2 regions of the Paraburkholderia sp. EG286A genome follow, and region 2 is predicted to be linked to the other one. Evidence: predicted binding sites of a transcription regulator. Region 2 holds the regulator's gene; the other holds the start of a gene.

Region 1 (15,160 bases), on a different contig from region 2:
GCTGAGGGCCGCCTCGGAAATGCGCCGGGAATGACCGAGGGCAATCAACGCAGAAAAGATTCTGGCCGCCGTATCGATATACGCCCCGAGGCGCGATCCATTGCTGGTGTCGAGCGCCGCCAATGCCCTTCCCCGTTCGATCGACATACGTACGCCCCGGCGGTGCACGGTATCGAACTCCTCCCACCCGGTGACATTCATACCTGGGAGCGGATCCAGCGCCAGCAAAAAGCCGGCCATGAGCTCCAGTCTTCCGAAGATCGTCGACAGCATCAGATTGGCGGACTGCCGGAACGGAATCGGCCAGAGGAAAACGCAAAACAGCATGGTCCAGACGGAACCAAGCAGGAAATATCCGGCCAGCTCGAGCGCGCCGGGCAAAGGTCTGGCCAACGCAACCCCAATCACGACGGCGAGCGAGGCAACGAGACCTGCCTGCGTGGGCATCGGCCCGAGAGCCGGTTTGTAGGATCGCGCCAGTCCGCACAGAAAGACCAGGACGAACAATGTGACGAGGCTCGCGATATAGCCCCAGCTCGCCGCGTAGGCAGCGAGCGGCATGACGATGCCCCCCAGGATGGTGAAGGTGCCCATCGCCTTGAGGCGTGCGGCTTTCTCGCCTTGGGGATCGCACAGGCAATTCCAGAAAGCCGCAACGGCGCCCAGCGCGACTTCGGGTCGTGCCAGCAGCATTGCCGCGGCCAGCATCGGCGCCATCGCCAGGGCGGCACGTACGCCCTCCGCAATCGCCACGCGCTCGGGCGTGACGGCGAAGACATGGCCTTCCGCCCTGGAAGTCCGGCGACTGACGATCGACACCAGCCTGGCAAGGTTGTCCATGACGCCTTCGCTCTATGCAGACGTGGAACTGGATGGCACGACACCGCGTGCGTCGGGAAACGGCAGCCCGGCGCGCTCGCGCGCTTTCGAAGCGCGCCTAGCGTAGCACGGAAAGCCGCGCCATTCGTGCGCGCGCGCGGCTGCCAGGTGGCGTGTGGGCCCTGCAGACCTTGACCGCGATCGGCAATCTATTGATGCGCAACGTACGGCTTGACCATCTTCCGCGGATCGACGATCTGGTCGAATTGCGCTTCAGTCACATAGCCGAGTTTCAAGGCGGCCTGCTTGAGCGTGAGATCGTTGTCGTACGCATAGTGCGCGATCTTCGACGACTTGTCATAGCCGATAACCGGCGAAAGCGCCGTCACGAGCATCAGCGAGCGGTCGACGTCTTGCTGGATTTTCGCCAGGTTCGGCTTCGTCCCTTCCACGAGGAACTTGCGGAAGTTCGTGCATGAATCGCTCACGATGGCGATGGAATGCATGATGTCGAAGATGATCAGCGGCTTGTAGACGTTCATCTCCAGATAGCCGCTTGCGCCCCCGATCCCCGTTGCCACATCGTCGCCGATCACTTGCGTTGCGACCATCGCGAGCGCCTCGGCCTGCGTGGGGTTGACCTTGCCCGGCATGATCGACGAGCCCGGCTCGTTCTCCGGAATGATCAGTTCTGCGAATCCGGCGCGCGGCCCGCATGACATCAGCCGAATGTCGTTGGCGATCTTGTAGAGGGAGCACGCGAGCGTGCGCATCGTGCCCGACAGATGGATGAGCGCATCGTGCGCGCCTTGCACGGTGAACTTGTTCGGGGCCGTGACGAACGGAAGATTCGTCAGGCGGGCAATCTCGGCGGCCGCTGCGCCCGCGAATTCGGGCGTGGAATTCAAGCCCGTGCCAACCGCCGTGCCGCCGAGCGCAAGGCGATAGACGCCCTTTAGGGCATCGTCGAGCCGCTCCAGGTTGTCGGTGAGCATACCCTCGTAGCCGGACCACTCCTGACCCAGCGTGATCGGAGTCGCGTCCTGCATATGCGTGCGCCCGATCTTGACGATGTCCTTCCAGGCGACCGCTTTTACACCAATCGCGTCGCGCAGGGCGGTAACGGTCGGCGCGAGCCGCTCCTTGACGTTGATTGCCGCTGCCATATACATGGCGCTCGGAAACGAATCGTTCGACGACTGCGACATGTTCACATGATCGTTCGGATGCACGGGTGTCTTGCTGCCGAGCGGCGTGCCGGCGAGTTGGCAGCAGCGATTCGATATCACCTCGTTGACGTTCATGTTGAACTGCGTACCGCTGCCGGTCATCCATACGTGCAGCGGAAACATGTCGTGATGCTGGCCGGCGAGTATCTCGTCACAGACCTTGACGATGAGATCGTGCTGAGTCGCACCCAGCCGCTGTTCCTTGAAATTGACGTTGGCCGCCGCCTTTTTCAGGATCGCGTAGGTTGTGTGCCAGGGACGTGTAGTTGCCCATTGAAGGCTTCGAAGCCGTTTTCGAGGCGGAAGACCGCGGACCAGCCGTCGCCCAGATCCTCACTGCCTCTCAAGCCCCAGCGGCTGTGGGTTTCCGGGCCGGAGGTCATGGCGACCTGGTCGTCGCCGCCCGGCCCGGCATTCGTCTGATACCGTATGGCTTCGTCGACGATGCCGTACAGCGTGACTGAGCTTTGTGCAAATGCCGACGACGACGCGGCGGCGAAAAGCGCGCCCATAGCGCTGGCAATGAGTATCTTGTTCATTAGCAATCCACAGTAACTGGTTAGCAAACTGGGAAGGCATTTCAACGCTCGAACAACCAGACCGTGAACGGGAGCGTAGCGTGTCATTTCATTTAGTTGCGGAGTGTTGTTTATTTGCTGTACCGGGACAGGTGGGTGAAAATCGTCTGATAAGTCTCTGTTCGGGATAACGACTTGGCAGTTGGGCCTTGATGCGCCGCCGCGCCGCATTGAGCACGAGGCATTGCCGATACGGGGCGCCAATGGAATGGAGAAGGACTGCTATTTATCGTTGCGGCAGTAGAGCTTTAGTATAAGGAATGAATTAAGCGAAACAATACTTTCCTCTTCTTCTGTTGCGCGGTTCGCATTCATGGCCTCTCCTGCCGGCAATATCAAATGCAACCGTTGTGTCCATCCCACCAGTTCTTCTCACCCTGTCGCATTCGAACCTGGCGCACAGATTACATCGGCGGATTGTCGGGGGATGAATTTTTGGCTTTCTGCGAGAGTTCGCCGCAGAATCGAGCCCTGCCTCACACGACCGCTCGCGTACCCGGTGGACCAGCCGGCCGGCTTCTGTGCGTTCGACTTGCTACACTGCGGTGGTACTTGCGCCTGTTGCATCTCACCACGTAAAACACACGTCAATCGCCGTTGCCCGTCTGAAACGTCTGAAGCAAGTCGAGGCGCTCACAGGCGCCTCCGGGACGGACCCGGTGCCGCACTCCCGAGATTGGCCCGGAGGTTCATCATGTTCACGACATTTTCCCGCCTGTCGAGAACCGTCCTGGTTGTGGCTCTGTGTACTGCATCGACGGCAGACTTTGCCAGGCACGCGAGGCAGTCACAGGTGCCCCCCGAATCGATTTCCTCCCTGTTACTGAGCGACGACGAACGCATTGAGTTCTGCACAGAGATGCACCGTGCGTCGACGCCCGAAGAACGTCGGGTGGTCGTGGAGCGCATGCGCAATACGCTCATTCCCCGCGCAAAAGCACAAGATCTTTCCCTCCCGCGCTGGTTGCTGGAAGGACGTCCGATGAACGGGTTCGGTGGCCCCAATGGCAGCATACCCGGACTGGATTGCGCATCGGGTATCAGCAGACTCCACGCACAGGCCGTCGCGCCTGCGCGGCAGGCACCCGCCCACAAGACGCCCCCCACTGAGGCGCCACCCGGCAAGACGCCTGCTCAGGAGACACCAGCCAGCGACATACCGGTCGGACACGACCGCGGTATCGCCTATGTCACGGGCGGCGTGGGCGAGGATGAAGCCACTGCACTTCGCAGGCTCGCGCCCGGCTATAGCGTGCGGGCAACATTCACCGCCGCTTCAGGCGAGTATCTGTCGGGTGTCGCCGTGCAGATATTCGGGGCCAACGGGAAGGTCGTCTTCGCTGGCACATCGGCCGGCCCCTACCTGTTCGCACGGTTGCCCCCTGGCCACTATCGCGTCGTGGCCACATTCGACGGCGTGGAGCGTACTCGCGTGCTCTATGTTCCCACGCGCGGCAGCGTCCGATTCACACTGACATGGTCGACGTCGCGCGCGGCTTCGTCCAGCTAGCGTTGGTGACCGGCGCACTGAGCGCTACGCCGTCTGCCGTCAGATGCGTAGACAGGTCTCGTCCTGACTGACCCCTAAAGCAACAAAATGCGCGCAGTTTCGACAGCGCTTTAACAAATGATCGACCGCGAGCAAAACTCGATCGCGTCCACGCAGGAAACGCCTACTTAACCCAACGCTGTTGCGATGGCACAACTCGTTATGGAAACGAATATGTTTGCCACTCGTCTCGCCACAGGTCGCAAAGTCAAATCGCGGCTCAATTGCTGCAATTTTATGAATGAGTCAATTCGCTTGCAGTAATTATTTTCAAGGGCGTTTCGGCTTCTGCTCCGGACGCGGCTATAGACTGGCGCGATTGTTTCCTCTCACGCCATCGGGTGTCATCTCATGAAGAAGATTTCCATTGCCGTCGCCGTTTGCGCAGCATTTGCAGCGTCGGCGGCCAGTGCCCAGAGCTCGGTCACCCTGTACGGCCTGATCGACGCGGGCATCTCCTATACGAACAACGTTCAGAACGGCGCGCCCAGCCACGGTAGCTCGCGCGTCGCACTCGCAAGCGGCAATATCAGCGGCAGCCGCTTCGGTCTGCGCGGCAGCGAGGATCTCGGCGGCGGTCTGCATGCGATCTTCGTGCTCGAAAACGGCTTCAACGTCAACAACGGCACGCTCGGCCAGGGTGGTCGCATGTTCGGCCGTCAAGCGTTTGTCGGCGTGAGCGGCGATCAATACGGCACCTTGACGATGGGCCGCCAGTATGACTCGATGGTCGACTACGTCTCGCCGCTGTCCGGCACGGCCGGCACGTTCGGCGACTCGGGCTTCGCGCACGTGTACGACAACGACAACCTGCAACATACGGTCCGCTTCAGCAACTCGGTGAAATTCGCGAGTATCGACTATGCCGGCTTCAAGTTTGGCGGCATGTACGCATTCAGCAACAGCACCAGCTTCGCCGTCGATCGTGCGTACAGTGCTGGCGTGAGCTACAACAACGGCCCGCTGCGACTGGCCGCGGCCTACCTCCAGATCAACGGCTCGGCAGCGGCGAGCACCCCTGCGGGAACAGCGAACCAGAACGTTGCGGCTGACCCCAGCGAGTTCAAGTCGACCGCAGGCGGCGGCAACCTGACGGCGGATGTGCAGCGCACGGTCGGCGCAGGCATCGGCTATACGTTCGGCCCGGCGGCGGTCAACTTCGTCTACACGCACAGCCAGTACCAGAACACGTCCGCATTCGGCCTGAACCCGGTGAGCGGTTCGACGCACTTCGACAACTATGAACTGAACGTCAAGTACGCCCTCACGCCGGCGCTGAATCTCGGCCTCATGGATACTTTCACGGACGGTCATCTGAACGGTGTGAGCAAATCGAACATCGGCTCCGATCCGAAGTGGAATCAGGTCAACGCGATTGCGCGCTACTCGCTGTCGAAGCGCACGGAAGTGTATGGAGAAGCGATGTACCAGCGCGCGATCGGTCACAACAATGTCGCAGTGATGTACAACGCCGGCGGTTTCTCGGCGACGAGCAACCAGGTGATGGCTGCGATCGGCATGCTGACCCGCTTCTAGGCGGCCGTCAGAACCTTCATCCCGCGGCCATCGAGGCGGATCGTTGTACAAGGACTGCGAGACGAGGAATATCGCATTCGGCATTGGCGTAGAAAATTGCCCGCCACGTTGGTGGGCAATTTTTCATCAACTGCCACTGCGCACTTACGTTTGCACAAGCTACGGCCAGGCATTGCGTTCCGGCGATTCGCATCGCGGCGTTTTGGGCGATCGGCAGAGAACAGGCAGATCCCCGTCTAACCGGGAAGAGCCGGCCGCGTCCAGCGAGTTCCGCGACCGGCTGAGGTGGAGTCCTTCGGCTCAATTCGATTCGGCATCACCGGGGAACCACGCTGCGGATCATTGCCCGTTCTGAGCGGACGTTCGTCCTTTGGTGGCATTTACTGGCGCAATGATACCGAAGAGTCCATTCGACTCCTTGTTAGGACCTGCCGAAAAGTACAGCGTGTCCGGGCTTGAATTGCGCCCTCCTCCGAGTGTCAGCGTCCACAGGCCGTCGATAGCCAGTGGATTGCCGAACTCATTCTCCAGTTGATCGACGAACGTGCCGTCATTGTCGAAGACATTGATTCGGCCGTTGCCGAAGTTGCCAACGAGGATCTTGCCGCTGAAGCGCCCAAACGCAAACGACGCTTGCGTTACGCCCCAGGGCGAGTCGAGCGGCCCCTGGCTCGCAAAGCGGCGCAGCAGGTGGCCGTCGGTATCGAATACATCGACGAATCCATGACCGCGGCCTGCAACGTCGTCATGCTTCGGGCCGTCTTGCTGCGCATATGTGACGAACAGGTCCCCGTCGATGTTCGCGATACCAAACGGGGCGTAGCCGGCCGGGATGTTCGGGTCGGCGAAGCCACCGTCCGTCGTCGCGGGCGCGAACAAGCCGTTCGAACCGTTCGGTCCGAATACATCGATTCGGCCCGCACGGAAGTTCGTCGCAAAGAGGAATCCCCCTTGCGCATTCACTCCGAAGACGAGCCCCTTGTAGACGGCCCCGCTGGCGGCGGAGGGATTGGACGAATTATCGACCGCGATCACAGCATTGTTCGCCGGATTCAACCCACCGGCCCAGGCGGAAATCGTGCCATCTTCGGTCGCGAAGATGAATACGGCTGGGATGTTGGTACCTGGGACGAGAAAAGATGACGAAGGATTCCAAACTATCCCGGTTGGCGCTGCGGGCGTGGGTTTCGGTGGATTGTTGGCAAAGACGGGATGACAGGCGCCGGCCGGTATGACGTTGCCTGGCAGCGGGATGGAGACCTGCAGCGCCACCTTTGCCCCCTGGCCGTCATAGAGCGTGGAGCAGCCTGTGGCATTGTCGTTGATCCAGAATGGACTGCCTGCCGGACTAAAGGCGATACCCCAGGCGTTCTGCAGTACCCCGTCGACCTTCGGGGCAGAGCCTGCCAGGTTGGATACAAGCGGTGTGACGACGTAAGCCTCATCGGCAGCAGCATGTCCGATTGTGAAACCGGCGGCGAAAACAATCACGGCCGCCGCTTTGAGACCCCACGAGATCTGAGACATAACTTCCCTCCTCGTCTGACTGGCGAGATATCGCCGCAGGCTAAACGACCGCTGCGCTTCAAATATTCCCGCTCGACGCAAAAAATTTCCGCCAGCCACCCGGTCGGGCATGGTTGCGCGAGCCAGAGACGAGCGAGTGGGGGCATGCGCATGACGGTTTTCACCCTGTTTGCAGGCTCGCGGCGACGCTATTCATAATTCGTCGTCGTTGATGACTCATCCAAAGTCCAGATTTAATGCGGTTGAATGAGACAGATGAGTGCGCTGTCGAACGACAGAGGCCGTTTGGTTTTTTGGACAGCGCTATTAGGCGGCCTGAAACGGATAGCACGCTGCCGATCGCGGTCGCGCAGTACCCACCGAGATGTGGCACGGTGGCACCAGGTTCGGCTTGTGTGTTATTCGCCCCTTTCGTCTCGCGCCGCCACGGCACCGCCGCATTCACTCATTCACAGCGCGATCTCTGCCGGAATGTCCCGCACCACCTCGGTCAACTTGCCCGAACTGATTTCGTAGAAGAAGCCATAGAGCTTGACGTGCTTCGGCACTGCCGGGCTCGCACGAAGCAACTTGATGTCATAGTTGAGCGACTCCTCGAAATCCATGATGGCGAGGCTATCGTGATCGAACGACGTCGAGATATCAGCGTGATGATGATCGTGATACTCCTCGACCATCAGATCCGGCGTCAGGGTCGTCGTACCGCAGAACGAGTGGTGTACCACAACGACGTTTTTGACATGAAATAGATAATCCATAGCCGCCACGGACTGTAGAGCGAAGGCGGCGCGACCACCCGCGTTGGTCGCGGCGAACAGTGTTCGCGTGGATCCAACCCGGGTGCCATTTTCGTCGGTGATGATTTCTCCCGGGTAAACCTCGTCCCCAAAATAGTCGGCAACGGCCTGTGGGATTTCGACTGCCCGAGGGTCAAAGCAGTGGATCACAAGTGTTTTCATCGGGATGGCCTGATTCGCGCACCCGAAAGTCTTCATATCGAACCCGGGTAAGTTCCTGTACTCGTATTCGCTGAACTTGCCCATTTTCTTGCTCCGTTGGCGTTTAACCAGGGTGAGGACATCTGTTCAAAAAGACCACTTTTGAATAAGCTCGCACAGCCGATTTGCGCGAGCACTCTCCGAACTGGCGGTTTAAATGGCTGTTGAACCTCGAAAGCAGCCGTTTTTTGAACGAGGCGACGTTCGTCCGTCAGGGGTTGTTTGCGGCCTTCGGGGATGTACCCGAAACCTGCCAGACATATCCCGCCATCCCCCACTCCGTTCAATACGTATATTCGGCAACCACACGAGCCACTGTCTCCAGCGACCGCTCGAGCGTGGCCAGATCGACGGAACCGATGGCGAGGCGAATGGCGTGAGGCACATGAGCCGACGTCGAAAACGGCAGTGCAGTCGTCACGGAAATTCGTTCGCGCATCAACGCCATCGCGATCGCGTCGGCGCGGACCTCGGGTTCGAGTGGCATCCAGATGAAGTACGACGCTGGGTGCCCTATTCTCTTGAGCGGACCCAGCACTTCGGCGGCAAGGCGCTGACGTATCGCAGCATCGCGCCGCTTCTCGTCTTCGAGCCTCGCTGCCGTGCCGTCTTCCATCCAACCGCACGCGATGGCTGTCATGGTCGCCGGCGTGTTCCACGTCGTCGCCCGGATCGTCCGTTCGAGCCTCGGCACCCATTCGTGCGGTGCGTGGATGAACCCGATGCGCAGACCCGTCGCAACACTCTTCGACAGGCTCGACACATAGACCGTTGTCTCCGGCGCGAGCGATGCCAGCGGCGGCGGCGCATCGTCCGCGAGGAACGCATAAGCGGCGTCCTCGATCAGGATCAGCCCATGTCGTCGTGCGATGGCGACGAGTTCGCGGCGCCGCGTCGCGCTCATCACCCAGCCGAGCGGATTGTGGAGGGTCGGCATCGTGTAGACGGCGCGCACCTTGCGCCGCTTGCACAAGGCCGTCAATGCGTCCAGATCCGGGCCGCGTCCGGCGGCCGGGATCGGTGCGAGTTCCAGCCGGCTCGCCTCGCCAGCCAGCTTGAACCCCGGGTAGGTCAGCGCGTCCACCGCTACCACGTCGCCGGGTTCGAATAACGCCATCGCCGTCGTCGTCAGTCCATGCTGCGCGCCGCTCACGAACAGCGTGGTTTCGGCGCTGGCTTCCAGGCCCCGGCGGGCCAGGTGACGCGCCGCCGTCGCCCTCTCGTGTTCGCGCCCGCCGTGGGGCTGGTAGCGGAGCAGCGACTCCAGGTCACCGGCCGCCGCGAGCTGGCGCAGTGCTGCCCTGAGCAGGTCGGTCTGATCGGGCGACGACGGATAGTTGAAGCTCAGGTCCACGGTGTCTGCGCTCCACGCATGCAGATCGATGCCTTGGCCGCGGGGCAGCGGCTCCTTGACGAAGGTGCCGCGGCCGGTTTCGCCGCTGACGAGCCCCATCGCCTGCAACTCGGCATAGACACGCGTTGCCGTGACCAACGCCAGGCCCTCGCGCGCAGCCAGCTCGCGGTGCGTGGGCAGACGCGTGCCGGGACGCAGACGGCCCGCGCGGATTTCGGCGGCGAGCCGATCGACCAGCGGTTTGTAGCGGGGTTCCGGCATGGCCCAATGTATCCATGACAATAATTTGATTGTATTGATTGTCCGCCCTACCATGGCTCGACACAACCGCTTCCACCGTATGAGGGCGCCATGCACATCGCCATTCTGACCTTCGAAGGCTTCAACGAACTCGACTCGCTGATCGCATTCAACCTCCTCAACCGGGTCCGGCAACCCGACTGGCGGGTTTCGATTGCCAGCCCGGCCTCCAGTGTGCGTTCAATGAATGGGCTCGTGCTGGAGGCGCAAGTTTCGCTGAACGAAGCATGCGGAGCCGACGCGGTGTTGATCGGCAGTGGCGTACGGACGCGCGACGTCACCGCCGATCCCGCGCTGATGTCGCAACTCAGGCTCGACCCAACGCGCCAGCTGCTTGGCGCGCAGTGCTCCGGCACGCTGATACTCGCGAAGCTGGGCCTGCTGCAGGGCGTTCCCGCATGCACGAACCTGACTACTACGCCGTGGGTCGAAGAGGCGGGTGTAGCCGTGCTCAATCAGCCGTTCGTGGCCAGTGGGAATGTCGCGACGGCGGGCGGGTGTCTCGCATCGCACTATCTCGCGGCCTGGGTGATCGCGCGCCTCGCCGGCGTCGAAGCTGCGCGCAGCGTGATTCACTACGTGGCGCCAGTGGGAGAGAAGGAAACCTACGCGACGCGCGCGATCGAAAACATTTCGCCATTCCTTTAACCGGAAGCTACGGAACGTCTGCGCGCCGTTTCGAAGGGCCGATCACCGCATGATATAATTCGCACGCGAACTAAATCGCACAAATTTTATCTGCGCGGAAATGAAACATCGCCTCGTCTATCTATTGAATGTGGGACAGCGCCGGCTGCAACGGTGGTCGCAAACACGTGCGGCCGGCGGCGGCGTCACAGCGGCCCAGGCGGGGCTGCTGTTTTTTTTGGGTGAGCACAACGGCGCACTCATGAGCGAAGCCGCTGCCGCGCTGGATCTGGGCGCACCAGGCATGAGCGGTCTCGCTGACCGGACAGAAAAGGCAGGGTTGATCGAACGTCGGGCCGACGAGACCGATGGCCGGGCGTCGCGCCTGTGGTTGACGGAGGCAGGACGTACCGCCCGCCAAAAGTCGAAGCTGCGCATGAAAGACTTGAACGCCAGATTGACCGAAGGCTTTACGGAAGCGGAGATCGACGTCGTGGCGCGGTGGCTGACCAGCCTGCAGACGAAGTTTCCGCTCGCCGAAGACGGCGACGCGTAACCTCGACCGTGGCCGGTCAGCAAGGCACTGGCTAGTGCTGGGCAACCCTCGCGAAGTCCGGCTTGCGCTTCTCGGCAAAGGCCGCGAATGCCTCCCTTGCCTCGGCGCTCGTCAGCCGCTCCTGAAACTTCGCGCTCTCGCTGTCCATTTGCGCAACCAGCGTTTCGGCTTCGCGCATCAGCTTTTTCATGGCGCTCAATGAACCGGCCGGCTTGGCGGCGATTCTTTCGGCCATCCTGCGTGCATCGTCGCGTAGTTGCTCCTTTGCGCAGACCTTGTTGGCAAGACCCCACGCGACAGCGGTTTGCGCGTCGAGCGACTCGCCCAGCGCAAACATCTCGAAGGCCCGCACGTGGCCCACGCGCAGCGGCAGCAGGTAACTGGACGCCGCCTCGGGGACGAGCGCGAGATTGACGAACGGGGTGATCAGTTCTGCGTCCGGCGCGAGCAGAACGTAGTCGCAGTGCAGTAGCATCGTCGTGCCGCTACCGACCGCCTTGCCCTGGACCGCCGCGATGATAGGCACGCTCGACTTCGCCAGCGCATGCAAAAAGCGATGCACGTGTCGCTCACTGGGCCCCTTACCCGATGCTATGGCTGCGAACTCGCCCACATCGTTGCCCGCGGTGAACATGTCTCCGTCCCCTTGCACCAGCAATACGCGCACACGGCTGTCGTGCTCCGCGTTCTCGATGATGTCGGCCAGCGTGCCATACATCTCATTCGTCAATGCATTCTTCTTGTCCGGTCGGGCAAGCGTAATCGTCAGAATGCCGTCGGCTTGATCGACGTGAATTTCCGCGCTCATGTGCTCTCCTGAAATTTAGTTTGCATGCGAAGTATATAGGTAGTTCGCATGCAAAGTAAACCGGAGGGTCGATGCCATGCAATTTGGGGCCTGCTCGCGAACCCCCGCTCCTGATGACGTGTGAACGCTGAATCTCGTAGCGGACCGGAATTCGACCAGGTACTCCATTCGCGACGTCGCGCCACTCCTCGCGCGCACGCAGGCTCCGTAGCATTGAGGCATTACGAAACAGACAAGCAACCGGAGGACTGAACATGCTTATTCTCACCGCCGTTATCGTGATCGCCGGCGTGGCGATCTGGAGCGTCTACCGGCGTTTGCACCCGCGCCAGGACTGACACCATGAGAGGCTGTTTCACCGGCCTCGTCGCATCAGCCCGCCACGCCGGCGGGCTTTTTTTGTTTCCGCGCTCAGGTAGGTCGGGAGGCCACATAAGAAGACGTTTGCGAACCCTTTCGCACTCAAAAAATATCTCCGAATCAGATTCAGCATCCAGACAAAATTACTGTATAAATGTACAGTTCCGGGAATATCCGCAAAACGCAACGTGGCGTGTCGGTCGCGCGGAGCCATCGAGAGCTATTTTTGAGTACCAAGGCATGCCAGATGAACGGCGCATAGCCCACATCGACATGGACGCATTCTTTGCGTCGTGTGAACTTTCGCAGTATCCCGAACTACGAGGCAAAGCCATGGTGGTTGCCGGTCGTCGCTCGGACGCGCCCCGAACGAAGCCGGACGGCACACGCGAGTTCTCGCGGCTACGCGACTATGTGGGCAGAGGGGTTCTGACGACCGCGACCTATGAGGCTCGCGCACTCGGCGTTCATTCCGGCATGCCCGCCATGAAGGCCGCCCGGTTAGCGCCGGATGCGATTCTCCTTCCAGTGAACTTCGACCTCTACCGAACCTACTCGCGACTGTTCAAGGATGCCGTCCGGTCAATCAGTTCGAGCATGGAAGACGTTGGAATCGACGAGGTCTACGCAGATGTTTCACTCACGAATGGGGATTCCGAGGCAATCGCGCGCAAGCTCAAGTCCGCGGTCTTCGAAGCCACCAATCTCACCTGCTCCGTCGGCATCGCGCCAAACAAGCTGCTTGCCAAGCTGTGCTCCGATATGCAAAAGCCGGACGGCATCACCATCCTGACGCTGGAGGACGTGCAATCGAGGATTTGGCCAATGGCCGCAAACAAGATCAACGGCGTCGGCCCCAAGGCGGCCGCCAGGCTCGCGTCTTTTGGAATCGCGACGATCGGTGAGATCGCTGCACGCGACGAGCACTGGCTCGTCGAGCACTTTGGACGAAGCTACGGGGCGTGGCTGCGCAGAGTCTCACACGGACTCGATGACAGGCCGGTGGTGACGTATAGCGAGCCCGTCTCGATGAGTCGCGAGACCACGTTCGAGCGCGATCTACACGCGGTACGCCACCGACAGGAACTGGGCGCCGCTTTTACCCGCCTATGCGAACAGGTGGCGCTCGACCTCCAGCGCAAGGGCTATCTGGCGAGGAAGATCGGCATCAAGCTGCGCTTCAATGACTTCAAGACAGTCACGCGTGATGTCACGCTTCCTGAGCCTATTGATGATGCGAAAGCGTTGCGGCGCGCGGCGACCGAGTGCCTGAAAAGAGTCGAACTCGTAAAATCCATCAGGCTGCTGGGCGTCAAGGCCGGCAACCTCCAGCACGCCGGAGAAGCTTCCAGTAACGCGTCGCCTCAATTCACGCTGGATTTTTAGCCGGCAACGCGCAGCGCCCCCGTCGTGCGAGGCGTGCGCGGTGACTACGCAAACACAGAAGCGAATGCATCAACTGGCCGGATCCGATGCCAATGCAATCCGTGCCTTCTCTTCGGGACTATTCGCCTTGTAATACTTGTCGGCCCATTTACGGTCAGGCTGCAACAACAGCCGCTGCACGGTTCTATGCTGCTGCTCCTCGATGCCAACGGCGCGGGCACGATAGTGCTCGTATAGCCGCATGAATTCAGCGAGGTAAATGCCGGCGATGTGCGTCTCTTTTATTTCGAGCAGATTCTCGTCGTTGAAATGCTCGGAGTTGTTGCTCATGTTGGCCGAGCCCGTGTAGACAATCGGATTGCCTCCTTCGGCGTCGATCACAATGAACTTGTGGTGGATGATGACCGGAGCGTAACTGGGCGCGACTTCGCCAGGAAAGAGCCGCAGCTCGGGTTCGAATCCTTCGGGCACGGTTGCCGGGGAAAAGTACGATGCGTCGATGACGTCGCGGTTTTCCCTGCTTCGATGATAGAGCGCGAGGTTTGCCAGCGCAGTCGTGCTCACGGCTTCTCCCGCTTTTTGCGCCTCTTGCGCATTCTCAGCGGACTTTTCGCTAATGTTGTTGACGAGCCCGAACATCATCAGCCCCTTGTCGCCGGCGGCAAAGCAGGCGTCGCGAAGCGGTTCGTCGGTCGGCATGAAGAGGCAGAACAGGACGGAGTGCTGCGCCTTTCCTATCGCTTCGACGATGGTATCGATCTGGGTACGTCGGGTTTTCGTTTCCGGCGAGAAGCAAACACGCACCGCTGCGCTTCCCACCGTCACGGAATCGGACCAGCCATTCGTGAGTTCAGCGGTCTGGTTGATCGGCGGATTGCTGGCAATGGCTTTCGTTCTGTCGTCGTACAGTTTCGCGAGGTCGGCCGAATCGAACAGGTGAAGCACGTTGGCCTGTTCCGTAATGCCTTCCGTCGTGAAATTCGCAGACCCTGCCACGACAAATGCCGGGTTGCCTTGCCGATCGCCCCGGTCCGTCACGATGAGCTTGTCGTGCATGATATGCGTCTTGTCGCGCGGGCAGAACGTCACGACGCTGCCTAGTTCATCGACCGCGGGTTGATTCGGTGATGGTGCGGGCGGCTTGCCTTTTTCGCGAACCAGGTGCGAGTCGTAGACGACGGCGACATTCGCTTTGCCGTGAGCACTCCCAAACTCCTTGAACGCCGGAATCGCCCAAAGCGGGTCGGTCAGGTGATAGACGGCAGCCGCCGCGCGCGACGCGTCCAGGAATATTTCCTTGAACACGAGTTGCATGTCGTTGGCGAGCCATGTTCGAAGTTCAAGCGCCTGTGCGGCCGGCGGCGCGGTATGCGGGTCGATTCCCATGGCCTTCACCTGTCGTGCGAAAGCCTGTGAGCTCACCACCGCACGGTTGAACCAGGTACCCACGCCGTCTTCGATATGCGCCGGAAGCGTGACGTCAACCGAACTCGCCTCCGCGGTCAGCAGATTCACATTGTCCGGCGTACCGAC
Region 2 (15,160 bases):
GTAGGCCTCGGCCTCCTTGCGCGTGCCCTTCTTGTCGACGACCTTGTCCACCACGGCGACCGGCGGCTCAGCCAGAATGCTCACGGAGGGCACCACGATCTCGAACTTGTCCGGGCCGAATTCCTTGAGCGAGAGGAATGCTTCGTTCTCCCATGCAATCAGCACATCGCCGATGCCGCGCTGCACGAAGCTCGTCGTCGCGCCGCGTGCGCCCGAATCGAGCACGCCCGCGTTCTTGTAGAGCTTCGTGACGAAGTCCTTCGCCTTCTGCTCGCTGCCGCCCGGCTGGTGCAACGCATACGCCCACGCCGCGAGATAGTTCCAGCGCGCGCCACCCGAGGTCTTCGGATTCGGCGTGACGATCGAGACGCCCGGTTTGGTCAGATCGTCCCAGTCCTTGATGTGCTTGGGGTTGCCCTTGCGCACGAGGAACACGATGGTCGACGTGTACGGCGAGGCGTTGTCGGGCAGACGCTTTTGCCAGTCCTTCGCGACGATGCCCTTGTTGGCGAGCGCGTCGATGTCCCATGCCAGCGCGAGCGTCACGACGTCGGCCTGCAGGCCGTCGAGCACCGAGCGCGCCTGTGCGCCCGAGCCGCCATGCGACTGCTTGATGGTGAGCGTTTCGCCCGTCTTCGCCTTCCACTGCTTGATGAAGGCTTCGTTGATGTCCTGGTACAGCTCGCGCGTCGGATCGTAGGAGACGTTGAGCAGCGAGGTATCCGCGTGAGCGGCGATGGGCGTCATGGCCGCCATCGCCGTGACCCCGACGAGCGGCACAACGCCGATGACCAGTTTTGCCGCCAGTGTTTTCAGCCAGCCCGCGCGCCCCGTATGTGTCGTGCCCATCTATCTGTTCTCCGTTCTCGTGTGTGCTCGTTTGCGCTCATTGTTGAGTTGCAGCTAACGATGGAGGCCAGTCTAGCGATCCGCTTACATTATTAAAAATGATGTTTTTTCATTTTTTAATACGCAAAAGTGGTAAGGACAGAGGAAGTCGCTGCTGGAGCGCGGTTTCATCCGCGCAAACACGGGAAAGCGGCCTGATGGCAACGCTCAGTCGATGAACTTCAAGTAACACTTGAAAAGTGGCGAGTACTGTATAAAAATACAGTTACCTGTTCAAACATACAGTGGCGCCATGACCAAACTCACCGCACGACAGCAGCAGGTTTTCGATCTGGTTCGCCGGGCCATCGAACGCACGGGCTTCCCGCCCACGCGTGCCGAGATCGCGGCGGAACTCGGCTTCAGCTCGGCCAACTCCGCGGAGGAGCATCTGCGTGCGCTCGCGCGCAAGGGCGTGATCGAACTGGCTGCGGGCGCCTCGCGCGGCATCCGCCTCGTGCCGGGGCCCGACGACCTGCCGCACCAGTTCACGCTCCCGCACCCGAGCATCATGCAGCTCTCGCTGCCGCTCGTCGGGCGCGTCGCGGCGGGTAGCCCGATCCTCGCGCAGGAGCACATCTCGCAGAACTACATGTGCGACCCGGCGCTCTTCTCGAGCCGCCCCGACTACCTCCTGAAGGTGCGCGGCCTGTCCATGCGCGACGCCGGCATCCTCGACGGCGACCTGCTCGCCGTGCAGAAGAAGGCCGAAGCGAAAGACGGCCAGATCATCGTGGCGCGCCTTGGCGACGACGTCACCGTGAAGCGCCTGAAGCGCCGTCCGAACGGGCTCGAGCTGATCGCCGAGAACCCCGACTACGACAATATTTTTGTCGAGGCCGGCAGCGCGGAATTCGCGCTCGAAGGCATTGCGGTCGGCCTGATCCGCCCCACCGAATTCTAAGCAATCCGTCTGCGCGCAGTTCACGCAGAGTTTGCGCACGCACCGTCTGCGCACTACCTGGAGAGAGTCATGGAACGCCTTGCCCGCCTGCTGCCCTTCCGCCAATTCGGCCGTCTTCGCCATCTCCGTGGAATCGCCTCGTGCGCGGTCCGCGAAGTGCGCGGTTCGGCTGCCGCGCTGAGCGGCTCGCTTTTCGAAGACTCGCCAGAGATGGTGGCGGCCAGCACGGCCGACCTGCCCGTGCTGCCCTCGGCCCAGCCCGCGTTTGCGCGCGTGTCGCTCAACAGCACGCTCAACACCGAACAGCCCATGCGCCGCGCGCCCGTGCGCGTCTATCAGGGCCCGTCGCGGCTCATCCTCGTCGGCACGGTCGACGCGGTTTGCCGCGCGATCGACCGCTGCATCGCCGAGCAGCACAGCGACCTGCCCGCGGCGCTCGCGAAGTAAGCGGCAACACGGCTTAAATGTGAGAAGAGGTTACGGGCGGGATCGTTTCGCCTGGTTTGCGGTCAACATCGTGTTTGAACGATTTGCCCTATGCCGATGACGGAATCTCTCTCTACCCCGCGTAAGACCCAAGGCTGGAAGAAACCCGTTGCGATCACGGTTGCCGTCGCAATGGTGGTTGCCGCGATCGGCTACGCCTATGCGTCGCCCTATATCGCGGTGAAGCACATGAAAGCCGCCGCCGACGCGCGTGACGCCGTCGCGCTCAACGAGTACGTCGATTACCCTGCGCTGCGCCTGAGCCTGAAACAGCAGGTGGGCGAGATGCTGCATCGGCGCGTCGAGGGGCAGCACAGCAGCAATCCGCTGCTGATCCTCGGCGCCGTGATTGGCGCGGCATTGATTAGTCCGCTCGTCGATGCCTACGCCACACCGGAAGGCGTGGCCGCCCTGCTCGATGGCATGCCGCCGACGGGCAAGCCCGGCGACCGGCCGCACGCGCCGCCACCGGCGGAATCCGGCGCGCCATCCACGCAATCGGCGGAACCGGCGCAATCGGCACCCGCCTCTGCCGCGCCACCGGCCCCGGCGGCATCCGGCAATCCCGCGCCCGAGGCCCGGCCAGTGACCACGGCCGGCTATCGCGGCCTCAACGAGTTCGCGCTCACGTGGGACCGCGACAGTACGGGCGAGCACTACGCCGCCATCCTGCAGCGTCACGGGCTCTTCTCGTGGAAGCTCTCGGCCGTCGAGCTCGACGAAGGCAACGTCTCGAACTGAGACAGACCGGCAATGACAGCCGAGCCAGGCCGGTTCTCTACGAACCGGCCCGCTTGATCCGCTATGCGGCGGCTTGCTGCTGCTTTTCCTCAGCCGCCGACGAACACGCCACGAGAATGCTGCACGAGACGCGGTCGAGCAGCGGCGTGTTGCCCGCGCCCATCCACCAGCGCGAGAGCCCCGTGCGGCAGCGGTGGCCCACCACCACGAGGTCGGCATTCAGCTCGTTGGCCAGATTCGCGATTTCGTCGATCGGATGACCGAACGCGAAATGCCCCTGAGCGCGCACGCCGCGCTCGGTTAGCCAGTCCACGCCTTCCTGAAGGATCTCGCGCGCCGTTTCTTCGAAGCGGCCGCAGGCCACGTCGGTCAACAGGCCGGCGCTCTGGGCGATCGTCGAACGCATGTCGACGACCGAGAGCAAATGCGTCTCGGCTTGCAGATCGAGTGCAAGATCGGCGCCGCAACGCAGTGCCTTGCGGCCTTCGCGCGAGCCGTCGTAACAGAGCAGAATTTTTTTATAGCTCGCCATGATCGCTTCTCCCCGCCCGCGTGATTTGCAGGCTGTGCGATTCTCATGATGGTGCGCCGCAATTCCACATGCAAGGGCTGGAAAACGCCAGGTGTGCATCGAAAAACGCCAGATGTGTCGCGACCGGCGCACGCATCTTGCTCAGTGCTGAATGCTTGCCGTGACATGCATTTGCCCCTGCATTGTCAAACCGCTTCGAAGCGAGGCCCGACCCGCCACGCAGCAATGCACTAAAATGGGCCGCCTTGTTTCGTGCGATTTTTCGTTCGGTACTTCGAGCGACTCGCGCGATGCCCGTTCGACTCACGTTCAACCGGTCCATGCCAGCACCCGCCATCGAATTCGAGCAGGTCATCAAACATTACGGAGACAGGGCGGTCGTCAACGGCCTGTCGTTCGACGTCGTTCCCGGCGAGTGCTTCGGACTGCTCGGCCCGAACGGCGCGGGGAAAACCACGACGCTGCGCATGCTGCTCGGCATCGTTTCGCCCGATGCGGGTCGCATCAGCCTGTGCGGCGAGCCGGTGCCGGCGCGCGCACGCCACGCCCGCCAGCGCGTGGGGGTGGTGCCGCAGTTCGACAATCTCGACCCCGACTTCACCGTGCGCGAGAACCTGCTCGTGTTCGGCCGCTACTTCGGCTTGTCCGCGCGCGAAACGCGCGACCTCGTCGCGCCGCTGCTCGAATTCGCGCGCCTCGAAAGCAAGGCCGACGCGCGCGTGGGCGAGCTCTCCGGCGGCATGCGCCGGCGTCTCACGCTCGCGCGCGCGCTCGTGAACGACCCCGACGTGCTCGTAATGGACGAGCCCACCACGGGCCTCGATCCGCAGGCGCGGCATCTGATCTGGGAGCGGCTGCGCTCGCTGCTCGCGCGCGGCAAGACGATTCTCCTCACCACGCATTTCATGGAGGAGGCCGAACGGCTTTGCAATCGCGTCTGCGTGATCGAGGAAGGCCGCAAGATCGCCGAGGGCGCACCCAAGGCGCTGATCGAATCGGAGATCGGCTGCGACGTGATCGAGGTGTACGGACCGGACCCGGTGGCGCTGCGCGACGAACTCGTGGGCGATGCGAAGCGCACGGAGATCAGCGGCGAGACGCTGTTCTGCTATGTGGACGACCCCGCGCCCGTCCATGCGAAGCTGCGCCATCGCTCCGATTTGCGCTACCTGCACCGGCCCGCGAATCTCGAAGACGTGTTCCTGCGGCTCACGGGCCGCGAGATGCAGGATTAACGGCGGCTGGATTAACGGCGGCAAGATCGACGGCGGCGTACGAATCGCCAAGGACACCATGCAGACACGCACCAACAACCCGACGCCCTCGCGCCCCGAGCATGCGAGCGTGCGCGAGCCGCGCGCCGCGCTGCCTTCGAACGCCACGCACTGGATGGCCGTGTGGCGGCGCAACTATCTGGTCTGGCGCAAGCTCGCCCTCGCGTCGATGTTCGGCAATCTCGCCGACCCGATGATCTATCTGTTCGGTCTCGGCTTCGGGCTCGGGCTGATGGTCGGGCACGTCGACGGCGTCTCGTACATCGCGTTTCTCGCGGCGGGCACGGTGTCGTCTTCGGTGATGATGTCGGCGAGCTTCGAGTCGATGTACTCGGGCTTCTCGCGCATGCACGTGCAGCGCACGTGGGAAGCGATCATGCACACGCCGCTCACGCTCGGCGACGTCGTGCTCGGCGAGGTGATGTGGGCCGCGAGCAAGTCGGTGCTCTCGGGCGTGGCGATCATGGTGGTGGCGGGCCTGCTCGGCTACGCGAGCTTTCCTTCCATGCTGCTCGCGCTGCCCGTGATCGCGCTCGCGGGCCTCGCGTTCGCGAGTTGCGCGATGATCGTCACCGCGCTCGCGCCGTCCTACGACTTCTTCATGTTTTATCAGACGCTCGTGCTCACGCCGATGCTGCTGCTCTCCGGCGTGTTCTTTCCAATCGCGCAGCTGCCCGCGGCCGCGCAGCACATCACGCTGATGCTGCCGCTCGCGCACGCCGTTGCGCTGATCCGCCCCGCCATGCTCGACCGGCCTGTCGAGCAGGCCGGCCTGCACCTGCTGGTGCTCGCGATCTACGTGGTGGTGCCGTTCGCGATCGCATCCGTGCTGTTCCGCCGACGCATGATGCGCTGAAACGGCACCGCGAGGCGCTCAGTCCTCGTCGTCGCCCCAGGGAATATCGACGTCTGAAATAAACGCGACCGTCGCGAACGGGCCGCCTTCCTGGCGGCCGACCTTGCCGTCGGCGCGATGCCATTCCACGCGGAACATCGTCGATTGGGTCTGGGCGAGCAAACGCACCGTGCGGATCTCTTCGGGATCCGACTCCTCCACCGGGCCATCGAGCGAAACCAGCAGCGACTGCGGCCAGAGACCGTCGGCCGGGTCGTAGATGCGATCGCCGTCGGGAATCGAGGTATCCGCCTCGACGCCGATGGTGGCCGAAGCCTCGACGATCATCTTGCCGAGCGCGCGCAGCACCGCCGTGGCGCGGGCCGAGTTGGCCTGGCGAATGGCGAGATCGCCGCGCGTGAGCGCCTGCTCGAGTTTCGGATTGGTTTTTTGCTTTGCCATGCTGGTTTTCGGGCCGCGGCCCGCTCCGTGGCGGACGGCGAACCGTCCGCGTATTACAAGAATGCCAACGCCGAACGCATGGCGCCTGCCTCGTCCCGGCGTCCCTAAAAGCCGAGGGTCACGGCCGCGAGCCCGGCGGCGATGCCGAAGAACACCACCGTCGTGCCCACGACAGCGAGCATGCGCGGCCGGAACGAGCCCGCCAGCATCGCGAACGACGGCACGCTCACAGGCGGCAGCGTCATCAGCAGCGCGCCCGCGGGCCCCACGCCCATGCCGAGCGCGAGCATCGCCTGGATGATGGGGACCTCGCCGGCCGTGGGGATCACGAACAGCATGCCGACCACGGCGAACGTGACGACCCAGCCAAGGCTGCTCGTGACTTCCGGGCCGATGTGCGGGAACAGCCACGCGCGCGCCGCGCCAAGCAACAGCACCAGCACGATGTATTCCGGCACCAGCCGCACGGCCATGCGCGCAAAGATATGCGCCCAGCGCACGAAGACGTTGCCGCCCTCGGCCTGCTGCTGGGCGAGTTGCGCCAGCCGATCGTCGGCGGCACGCGATTCCTCGGGCGTCACGAGCCGGTTGCAGACCCAGCCGAGGCCGAACACCATCAGCAGGCCCAGCGTGAGACGCAGCGCACTCCATTGCCAGCCGAGCACGAAGCCCATGAACACGAGCGTGGCGGGATTGAGCACGGAGTTGCCGAGCCAGAACGCGATCGCGCCGCCCGCCGACGCATTGCGCGCACGCAGGCCCACGACCACGGGCGCGGCGCAGCAGGTGCACATCATGCCGGGCACCGCGAGCAGGCCGCCCGCCGCCACGCTGCCGAAGCCGCGCCGGCCGAGCACGCGCGCGACCCATTGCACGGGCAGGAGCGCCTGCACGCCGGAGCCGAGCAGCAGGCCAAGCACCATGGCCTGCCAGATCGCCTTGCCATAGGCGTAGGCGTAATCGAGCGCAGCGGAGAACGAGGGGTCGGGGGCCGTGGCCGCGCCGCCCATCAGGATCGATTTGCCGATGGAGTGGGTTTCCTCGGCCGTGAATGCGCGGTGATAGTACGGGAACCACTTCACGTAGAAGAGGCCGGCCACCGCCAGCAAAATGAAAATGGGCCAGCCGTAAGACGGGGGCGATTGCGCTGGACGTGCGCTCGTCATTGTGAAAATTCTCCGGGATTGAGCGTATGGACGGCCGCCGGGGCGCCGTCACGCGAGGCGTGATGGCGCCCCGGGCGGCGCATGCTGGATCGTAGTGTATGCCTTGCGAATCGCCAACGACTTTGCTGCGTTGGCGACTCGCGCGGCGCCGCGCGGCCCGGCAAGGGACCGCGCGGTTTCCCGCTTTCCCGTTAAGGGGCCGGATTGGGCTGCTGCTCGTGCAACGCGTCGATCTGCGCGAGCAGTTCGGGAGTGAGTTTGACGTCGGCGCTGGCGATATTTTCCTTCAACTGCTCGAGCGAGGTCGCGCCGATCAGGTTGCTGGTGAGGAACGGCCGGCTGTTGACGAACGCGAGTGCGAACTGCGCGGGCGTGTAGCCATGGGCGCGGGCGAGTTCCACGTAGCGCGTCGTCGCGGCCACCGATTCCGGCTTGCTGTAGCGCTTGAAGCGCTCGAACCGCGTGATGCGCGCGCCTTCCGGACGCGCCCCGCCCTCGTACTTGCCCGACAGCCAGCCGAACGCGAGCGGCGAATACGCGAGCAAGCCCACGGCTTCGCGGTGCGCGAATTCGGACAGGCCGCTTTCGAACGTGCGGTTGAGCAAGCTGTACGGATTCTGGATGCTGACAATGCGCGGCAGCCCGAGCTTTTCGGCCGCGCGCAGGAACTGCGCGACGCCCCACGGCGTTTCGTTCGACACGCCGATATGGCGGATCTTGCCCGCCTTCACGAAATCGGCGAGCACGCTGAGCGTTTCCTCGATCGGCACCGTGTACGCATCGTCGAGATACGGATACATACTGCGGCCGAACGTCATCGTGCTGCGGTCGGGCCAGTGCAACTGATACAGGTCGACGTAATCGGTCTGCAGGCGTTTCAGGCTGCCGTCGAGCGCTTCGGTCAGATTCTTGCGGTCGAACTGGTTCTGCGGCCCGCGAATGTGCTGCGGGTTGTGCGGCTGGCGCGCCGGGCCCGCAATCTTGGTGGCGAGCACGATGCGCTCGCGCGCCGCGCGATGCTGCGCGAGCCACGTCCCGATGAAGCGCTCGGTCTGTCCCTGCGTCTCGGGGCGCGGCGGCACGGGGTACATTTCGGCGGCGTCGATCAGCGTGACGCCCTGGTCGAGCGCGTAGTCGATCTGCTCGTGCGCCTCGCGCTCCGTGTTCTGCTCGCCCCACGTCATCGTGCCGAGCCCGATCAGGCTCACCTTGACGTCGGTATCGCCGAGTGTGCGGTATTCCATGGAAACGTTGTCCATCAGTTCGGTTGGGGAGCGCCGAAACTACCACGACGCGGGAAATTTTTCAGGAGTTGCAGAATACGGCCGCATTCCTGCACAAGCGGCCGCATGCGCCGCGGCCGGCCGCGGCGCCGCTCGGCGACAGACGTGCCAGAATCCGCACAGGCGCCTACGAGGAGCAATCGGCATGGAAAATCGACGCAGCTACGAATACATGGGCTTCGACATGACAGCCGGCGTGGACGGCGACCACGAAGCCGGCTTCTTCGTCTCGACGCAGATCATCCAGAGCCTCACGGACGCGGAAAACGGCAACGTGCCCGTCGACGGCATCGCCGCCGGCCGCTTTCCGACCCAGGACAACGCCTTCGACGCGGCCTTCGATCGCATTCGCGAGGCGATCGACAAGCGCGTGCGCGCCGCATCCTGAGTGTCGCCCCGGGGGAACAACCAGAACGGACGCAGAAAAGCAAAAGCCGGACGTCGCAATGACATCCGGCTTTCAGGCCGCCCGACTGACGGGCGGCTCAGCAGCGAATCGGAAACTTCGGCGCGACTTACTGACCGAAGAAAACCGATTGCGGGCCCGTGGCCTTCGCGTGGCTGCCCGACTGCGAAGCCGAGCCGGCGACACCGCCGTAAGCCGTTTGGGCGCCTTGTTCCTGGACGCGTTCGGCGGCCACGGTCTGGACGCTCTGGCCACGCTGCGAAGCGGGCGCGCCGACGTCCGGGCGATAGAACGGTGCCGGGCCGTAGCCGCTGGCGAACGCCGGAGCGGCAACAGAAGCGGTAGCTGCGACCAGCAGCGCTGCGATGAGTTTGGTCTTCATGGTGGACTCCAATATCAGGTTCAGTTGCGGATCGGGAAGGCGCCGCGCCTGGGAGGTCAGTGCCCACGAGCTGCGTCAACGAAACTCAGTGTATACACCTACTATCGGAAAATAATCGCGATAATCCGAATTTACTATTCTCCGTTCCACAACAATCCTGTCAGGCAGTTCTGACGGGGCTGAGCGACGAACAGACCCTAAAAGCGCTTTCAAAATAATTTGCGCGACGCAGCAAATTCCCTGCGGATTACATAACGCCGTAGGGTTTTTCGGCCGAAAATGGCTATCGGGCGCGCTTCCTGCAGAGGTATCCGGCAAAATGGCGCAGTGCGCAAAGGGTACGAAGAACGCGGCCCGTATGCGTTAAAATGCAAGGTTGTTCCACGCCAGCCGTTACTCATCGGTTTCCCATCGCCATGTCCGCCAACCGTCAAGCCAGCCCCCGCCGCGTTTCCGTCGCGCCGATGATGGACTGGACCGATCGCCACTGCCGTTCGCTGCATCGCTTCATCTCCCGGCACACGTGGCTGTATACGGAGATGGTGACGACGGGCGCCCTCATCCACGGCGACGTGCCGCGCCATCTCGCGTTCACGCCGGCCGAGGCGCCGGTCGCGCTTCAGCTGGGCGGCAGCGAACCCGACGACCTCGCGCGCGCCGCGAAGCTCGGCGAACAGTGGGGCTACGACGAGATCAACCTGAACTGCGGCTGCCCGTCCGAGCGCGTGCAGCGCGGCGCGTTCGGCGCGTGCCTGATGAACGAACCGCAACTGGTGGCGGACTGCGTGAAGGCGATGCGCGATGTCGTCTCCGTGCCCGTGACGGTCAAGCACCGCATCGGCGTGGATACGGTCGAGGACTATGCGTTCGTGCGCGACTTCGTCGGCACGATTGCCGAAGCGGGCTGCGACGTTTTCATCGTGCACGCGCGCAACGCGATCCTGAAGGGCTTGAGCCCGAAGGAGAACCGCGAGATTCCGCCGCTCAAGTACGACTACGCGTACCAGCTCAAGCGCGACTTCCCGCAACTCGAAATCATCATCAACGGCGGCATCAAGACGCTCGACGAAGTCGAGCAGCATCTACAGCACGTCGATGGCGTGATGCTCGGCCGCGAGGCATACCACAACCCCTACGTGCTCGCCGGCGTCGATGCGCGCTTCTATGGCGCAACTGATGCTGCGCTCACGCGCGAGGAAGTGGAAGCGAGGCTTATCGAGTACTGCGCGAGCGAAATTGCGCGCGGCACTTACCTGGGCGCGATCGTGCGCCATGCGCTGGGCCTCTATCGCGGCGTGGCCGGCGCGCGCGGCTGGCGCCGCATCCTCTCGGACAGCCGCAAGCTTGCGAAGGCAGATCTCGCGATCTTCGACGAGGCCCGCGAATATCTGCGCGTTCCGGACGAAATTCTTGAATAAAGGACTAGGCAAGCAAGCTTTGGTATGTATATAATCTTGCTTCTTGATTGACGCCGCTTTCGAAGCAGCGCTAATTGAGGAAAACAGTGGTGGCTGTAGCTCAGTTGGTAGAGTCCAGGATTGTGATTCCTGTCGTCGTGGGTTCGAGTCCCATCAGCCACCCCAAAGAATTCAAGCGCTTAGCCCAGTTCGATGAACTGGGCTTTTTGCTTTCTGGAATCCGTGTAAGCGCCGGTATAAGCAATTTTCGTCAGACTGAACCGTTCGCAGACCAAGTCGAAGCGGCGCGAGCCGACGGATTCATCTAGTGAACGCCATGCGGCGCCCTGCCGCCCTGAAAGCCAGGCACTACATGTGGCCGGCCAGCGGCGGTCAACAAAAGGCGGCGCGAGCGGTTGACCGCGAAAGCGATCCCGTATGCGACGGCTGCAATCCTTTGTGTGTGCACGTTCTGCACATATGCATCGGGCACGCGGCAGTCTGCACCCATGTGCCCCGCGGTAACCTGGTCAACGTAATCAATCGCACCGACGGGTGTCGCGGTAGCGTTCGCGCTTGAAACCGCATGGTTCAAGCCGCCTGCCGCCGAATTCTGGTTCGGTACATCGCGCTTCGGTATCGCCATAACAACGAACACGCGCTTCCCCGCAACATTGGCGCGCTGCGTGAAAATGTTGAGGTCCTGGCGAATTGCGCCTCCGCAGTGAGCTGGGCTGGGTCGTCAGCCTGAACCAGGCATGCAACACTTTTGAACCATCGCCTAAGTAATGCCGCTTGCCCGATCTCTCGCAGCAACGAATTGCCGATGAGTAGCGACCTCGAGCGCGATCAGGGCGCGTATCAAATCGTCGTTTGGGTTTTCGAGGATCAGCGGCGGCAGATCACGGGCCAATCCTTCGCGTGCCGCGACCCAAGCCTCGTAGGCAGTTGTGAGCTCGTCAACTTTGTCCAAAGTTTGTCCCCGACGACTGGCAATGATTCTCCGCGCCATTGCACCGATTTCGCTTGCTGCGCCGCTCGCATGGACGCGAGCGGGAGCAAGTTAATCACACATTTGAGTCAGAAATGACCGAGGATTTTCGAGGCAGCGTTCAGTACATTCGTACGCCGCCAGATCCCCGCCACACAACAGCAGAGAGATGGCCAGGTACGACGACGAGATCAATCAAATCAATACGCAGCGCAGTGGTTGCGTAACCTGACACGCAGCATTAGTCGAGGTCAATCATTTGCAAAGCTTGCAGTTTCCCGATTGCTGTTGCCTCTTCGTAGGTACCGCGATGCATCAAACGACCACTAGACAACGGGACACTGCCAGCCCAGACAGTATCGTCCATTGCGATGGCCCACCGCGGACCGAATTCTCCGTTGCCAACATCAAACGGCGTGAAATCGACGATGTATCCCTTGTAGCGAATGACGTGGTTGTTCATTGGCTCTCCTCCCGGTTGCAATCTAACACCGGCGCCGAGGGTGAATTTTTAGAGATTGTTAAGTGAATGTGGACGCGCCACGGAAATCGTTAACGGCGGCTGTGGCAGCAACCTTTAGCGACTTGGGGCAATCCCCCCATCACATAGCGGCAGAGAGATGACTGCGTATTACAACGAGATCGACAAGCGATGCGCGCGGCAGCGTCATCGCAGCAGCCGACGAAGCAACGACCGCGTAACGAATAGAGGAAGCGATGGCATCAATCAACGAAACATCCGCGTCAACGCCGCCCTTCGCGCCGCGGTAAAGGTCTGCACGCTGTCGAGCCCTGATCACATCGAAGCCTGCCGACTCATCACCGCCGGCGAACGAGTCGCTCTTGTGCCTTCCGATGCGACGAGAGCGCCGAGTGAAACAGGTTTTGGCGAAAGTGCGCAGTTCTCCACAGAAACTGTGGGCAAACCTGTGCGAAGGGCGAGCGACGCAGAGCGCGCTACAGGCAGCAATGAGCGCGACGAGCCTAGCCCGTCAAGATTTCATCGACCATCGCGCGCCCCCAAGCGAACCCGGCGCTTTCCGCATCGTCCCGAGTCCTGTGGCTCGTCTCCAGGTCTTGACTCGAAGCGATGTCGCGTTCCGTGCCCCTGCTTACTTTCGCGCGCCATACCCACATTTCATTGGGGCACTCAAGTGTTTCCGAATGAAGGTCATAGCCACGATAGTCGGTAAAGCGCACGTTCCAGCCCATCAGCAGTCTCCTTTCAAATTGAAAGGAAATAGTAGCATGGCCAGCGCCGGCGCTATGCATGTAACAGGTAATCGCCTCCAATAGCCGGGAACCGACGCACTCAAGGCAAGTAGCGAATAGAGCAATCGATGAGCGACTACCTGACCACGAGCGAACTCGCCGACCTCATCGGCCGCAAGCCGAACCAGCGCACCAGCATGATCAACTAGCTGTCGGACAACCGCTGGAAGTTCGTCATCGATCGCAACGGAATCCCTAAGGTCGCACGCGCGTTCCGCGACCTGAAGCTCGGACTCAGTGCGGATACCAAAGCAACGAAATTACCTGGACCGGCTAAAATAGCAACAGCATTTTGGAACGCTCCGCCGCAAACCCGCGCAAGTGCCAGGTCGATGAAGTGGGGCATGTTCCGAAATCAAAATCACAGGGCTTTGATTTTTAACCTGAATTTGGTGTTCGACGACTCGATTGCGATTCCTGTTGTCGTGGGTTCGAGTCCCATCAGCCACCTCAAAGAATTCAGCAGTGAACAAATGAGCCCGCACTGGTTGCGGGCTTTTTTGCGTCTGTGCACGAGAGACACCCGGGAACGCCTTTGAGCTTCGAGGAATACTACAGGCGGCTGCAACTGCCGGAGACTGCGTCGCCGGCAGAAATCAAACGCGCCTACCGTCAACTGCGCGCGAAGTACCACCCCGACCGCAACAAGGGTTGCGAGGCGGCAGTCGAGCCGGTGTTCAAGCTCATTCAGGAAGCCTTCGAGATTCTGAGCGGCCGGCGCGTCGCGCCAACGCGCACCGCAGGTTCGGCCAGCAAGACCCGCAACGGCGAGGCTCCACCGCGCCAGCGCCGCGCGGCGCCGCCCATGCGCGGCGCCAACTGCCTCGTCGAGCTATTCGTGCCGCTCGAAGTCGCGCTCAATGGCGGCGGCGTTCAGGCCCACTACCCCGTCAAAGGTCCGTGTCCCGCATGTGAAAAGGAAGATCGCGGCGCGCTTTGCGAACAATGTCACGGCACCGGCGTCAAGACATGGCGCAAGTCGGAAATGGTCGAGATCCCTCGCGGGGCATGGGACGGCCAGCGTCTCGTGGTGGCCGGTGGCGGCCATCCCGGCGTCAACGGCGGCCCGTCCGGAGACGCGACTTTCTCGGTCTCCATCGTTTGCGGCCCGGGCTTCACGCGCAACGGGCTCGACCTCGCCTGCGAGCTTCCAGTTGACTTCGTGACGGCCATGCTGGGCGGCGGCGTTCAGGCAAAGGTACTCGGCCGCACGTTCGAAGTGAAAATTCCCGCGAACGCGAATGCGCGCACGCCAATCCGTCTGCCGGGTCTTGGACTCGCGGATCGCAACGGCGTGCACGGCAACCTCACGCTGCACCTCGTGCTCACCGTGCCGGCCGCCGCCGCACATTTGACCGGCGCCGAGCGCCAGCAGCTACGCGACATGTTCGCCGACGCAGCGCGCCGGGCAAGCCAGCCGCCCGGCGCGGGTTCGCAAGGCAAACGCTAGCGCGCTTGCGTGCCGCGCGCATCGATCCACGCGCGCGCCGCTTCGAAGCCCGCCTCTGCCGCCGCGTGCTCGGTGGACCAGAGGCGCGTGATATGCACGAGTTGCCAGTCCTCCACGACCGTATCGCCCTGCAGCACGCGATAGTGCGCCTTCACGCCCGTGAGCACCTGCTCGACCGCGACTTCGATGTCGTAGTCCTTGTAGCGCTCCTGGTAGTCGCCCATGTCGATGCCCTTCGGCTCCATGCTCGCCTCTTTCATCGTCCGCTGACGGTTCATGCTAGCACTTCCGCCCGCCGCGACTCGCGAGCGCCGCCGACTCGCGGGCACGCTTCACAGGCGCGCGATCGACACCTCCGTCGACTTCACCAGCGCGACCACTTCCGAGCCCACCTTCAACTCGAGTTCGTCGATCGAGCGCGTGGTGATGACCGAGGTGACGATGCCGAATGCCGTATCGACATCGACTTCCGAAACGACGGGTCCGCGAATGATCTCCTTGATCTTGCCGCGAAACTGGTTGCGTACGTTGATGGCGGTAATGCTCATAGGTTCGGCTCCGTGAGTTCGAGGATAAACAAGAGGATTCCTGATAAAAAATGATTCAAGCCACTGCGCCCAACGGCCGTCCGGCGGCTTGCTGTGGCCCGTGGCCGAGCACGCGCTGCAGCACGCGCTCCTCGAGCGCGGCG

What was found. Region 2 encodes LexA, which represses DNA repair genes until DNA is damaged. Its sites were predicted from a motif close to ACTGTATNNNNATACAGT; they were not measured.
Region 1: a site for LexA is predicted at 12,387-12,404, ahead of dinB (DNA polymerase IV). Genes of this name have one in related genera too.

The regions. Positions count from the first base shown of each region.
Region 1 covers NZ_JBFRCB010000001.1:1,081,588-1,096,747, reverse strand. The annotation lists gene AB4Y35_RS04935 (FUSC family protein) at 1-840, opposite strand, end outside; gene AB4Y35_RS04930 (class II fumarate hydratase) at 1,029-2,240, opposite strand; partial or broken gene AB4Y35_RS04925 (porin) at 2,306-2,587, opposite strand; gene AB4Y35_RS04920 (hypothetical protein) at 3,321-4,136, shown strand; gene AB4Y35_RS04915 (porin) at 4,527-5,711, shown strand; gene AB4Y35_RS04910 (TIGR03118 family protein) at 6,051-7,238, opposite strand; gene AB4Y35_RS04905 (carbonic anhydrase) at 7,688-8,281, opposite strand; gene AB4Y35_RS04900 (PLP-dependent aminotransferase family protein) at 8,520-9,851, opposite strand; gene AB4Y35_RS04895 (DJ-1/PfpI family protein) at 9,942-10,538, shown strand; gene AB4Y35_RS04890 (MarR family winged helix-turn-helix transcriptional regulator) at 10,639-11,073, shown strand; gene AB4Y35_RS04885 (enoyl-CoA hydratase-related protein) at 11,105-11,881, opposite strand; gene dinB (DNA polymerase IV) at 12,482-13,627, shown strand; gene AB4Y35_RS04875 (phospholipase D-like domain-containing protein) at 13,697-15,160, opposite strand, start outside.
Region 2 covers NZ_JBFRCB010000003.1:349,627-364,786, forward strand. The annotation lists gene AB4Y35_RS14315 (sulfate ABC transporter substrate-binding protein) at 1-849, opposite strand, end outside; gene lexA (transcriptional repressor LexA) at 1,142-1,792, shown strand; gene AB4Y35_RS14325 (hypothetical protein) at 1,862-2,239, shown strand; gene AB4Y35_RS14330 (DUF2939 domain-containing protein) at 2,336-3,019, shown strand; gene AB4Y35_RS14335 (universal stress protein) at 3,081-3,551, opposite strand; gene nodI (nodulation factor ABC transporter ATP-binding protein NodI) at 3,872-4,786, shown strand; gene AB4Y35_RS14345 (ABC transporter permease) at 4,845-5,681, shown strand; gene AB4Y35_RS14350 (hypothetical protein) at 5,700-6,122, opposite strand; gene AB4Y35_RS14355 (permease) at 6,227-7,288, opposite strand; gene AB4Y35_RS14360 (NADP(H)-dependent aldo-keto reductase) at 7,480-8,532, opposite strand; gene AB4Y35_RS14365 (hypothetical protein) at 8,717-8,959, shown strand; gene AB4Y35_RS14370 (hypothetical protein) at 9,087-9,359, opposite strand; gene dusA (tRNA dihydrouridine(20/20a) synthase DusA) at 9,776-10,777, shown strand; tRNA gene AB4Y35_RS14380 (tRNA-His) at 10,867-10,942, shown strand; gene AB4Y35_RS14385 (hypothetical protein) at 11,538-11,729, opposite strand; gene AB4Y35_RS14390 (hypothetical protein) at 11,989-12,210, opposite strand; gene AB4Y35_RS14395 (hypothetical protein) at 12,732-12,959, opposite strand; gene AB4Y35_RS14400 (DnaJ C-terminal domain-containing protein) at 13,555-14,469, shown strand; gene AB4Y35_RS14405 (DUF6566 family protein) at 14,466-14,714, opposite strand; gene AB4Y35_RS14410 (molybdopterin-binding protein) at 14,802-15,017, opposite strand; gene AB4Y35_RS14415 (ATP-binding cassette domain-containing protein) at 15,073-15,160, opposite strand, start outside.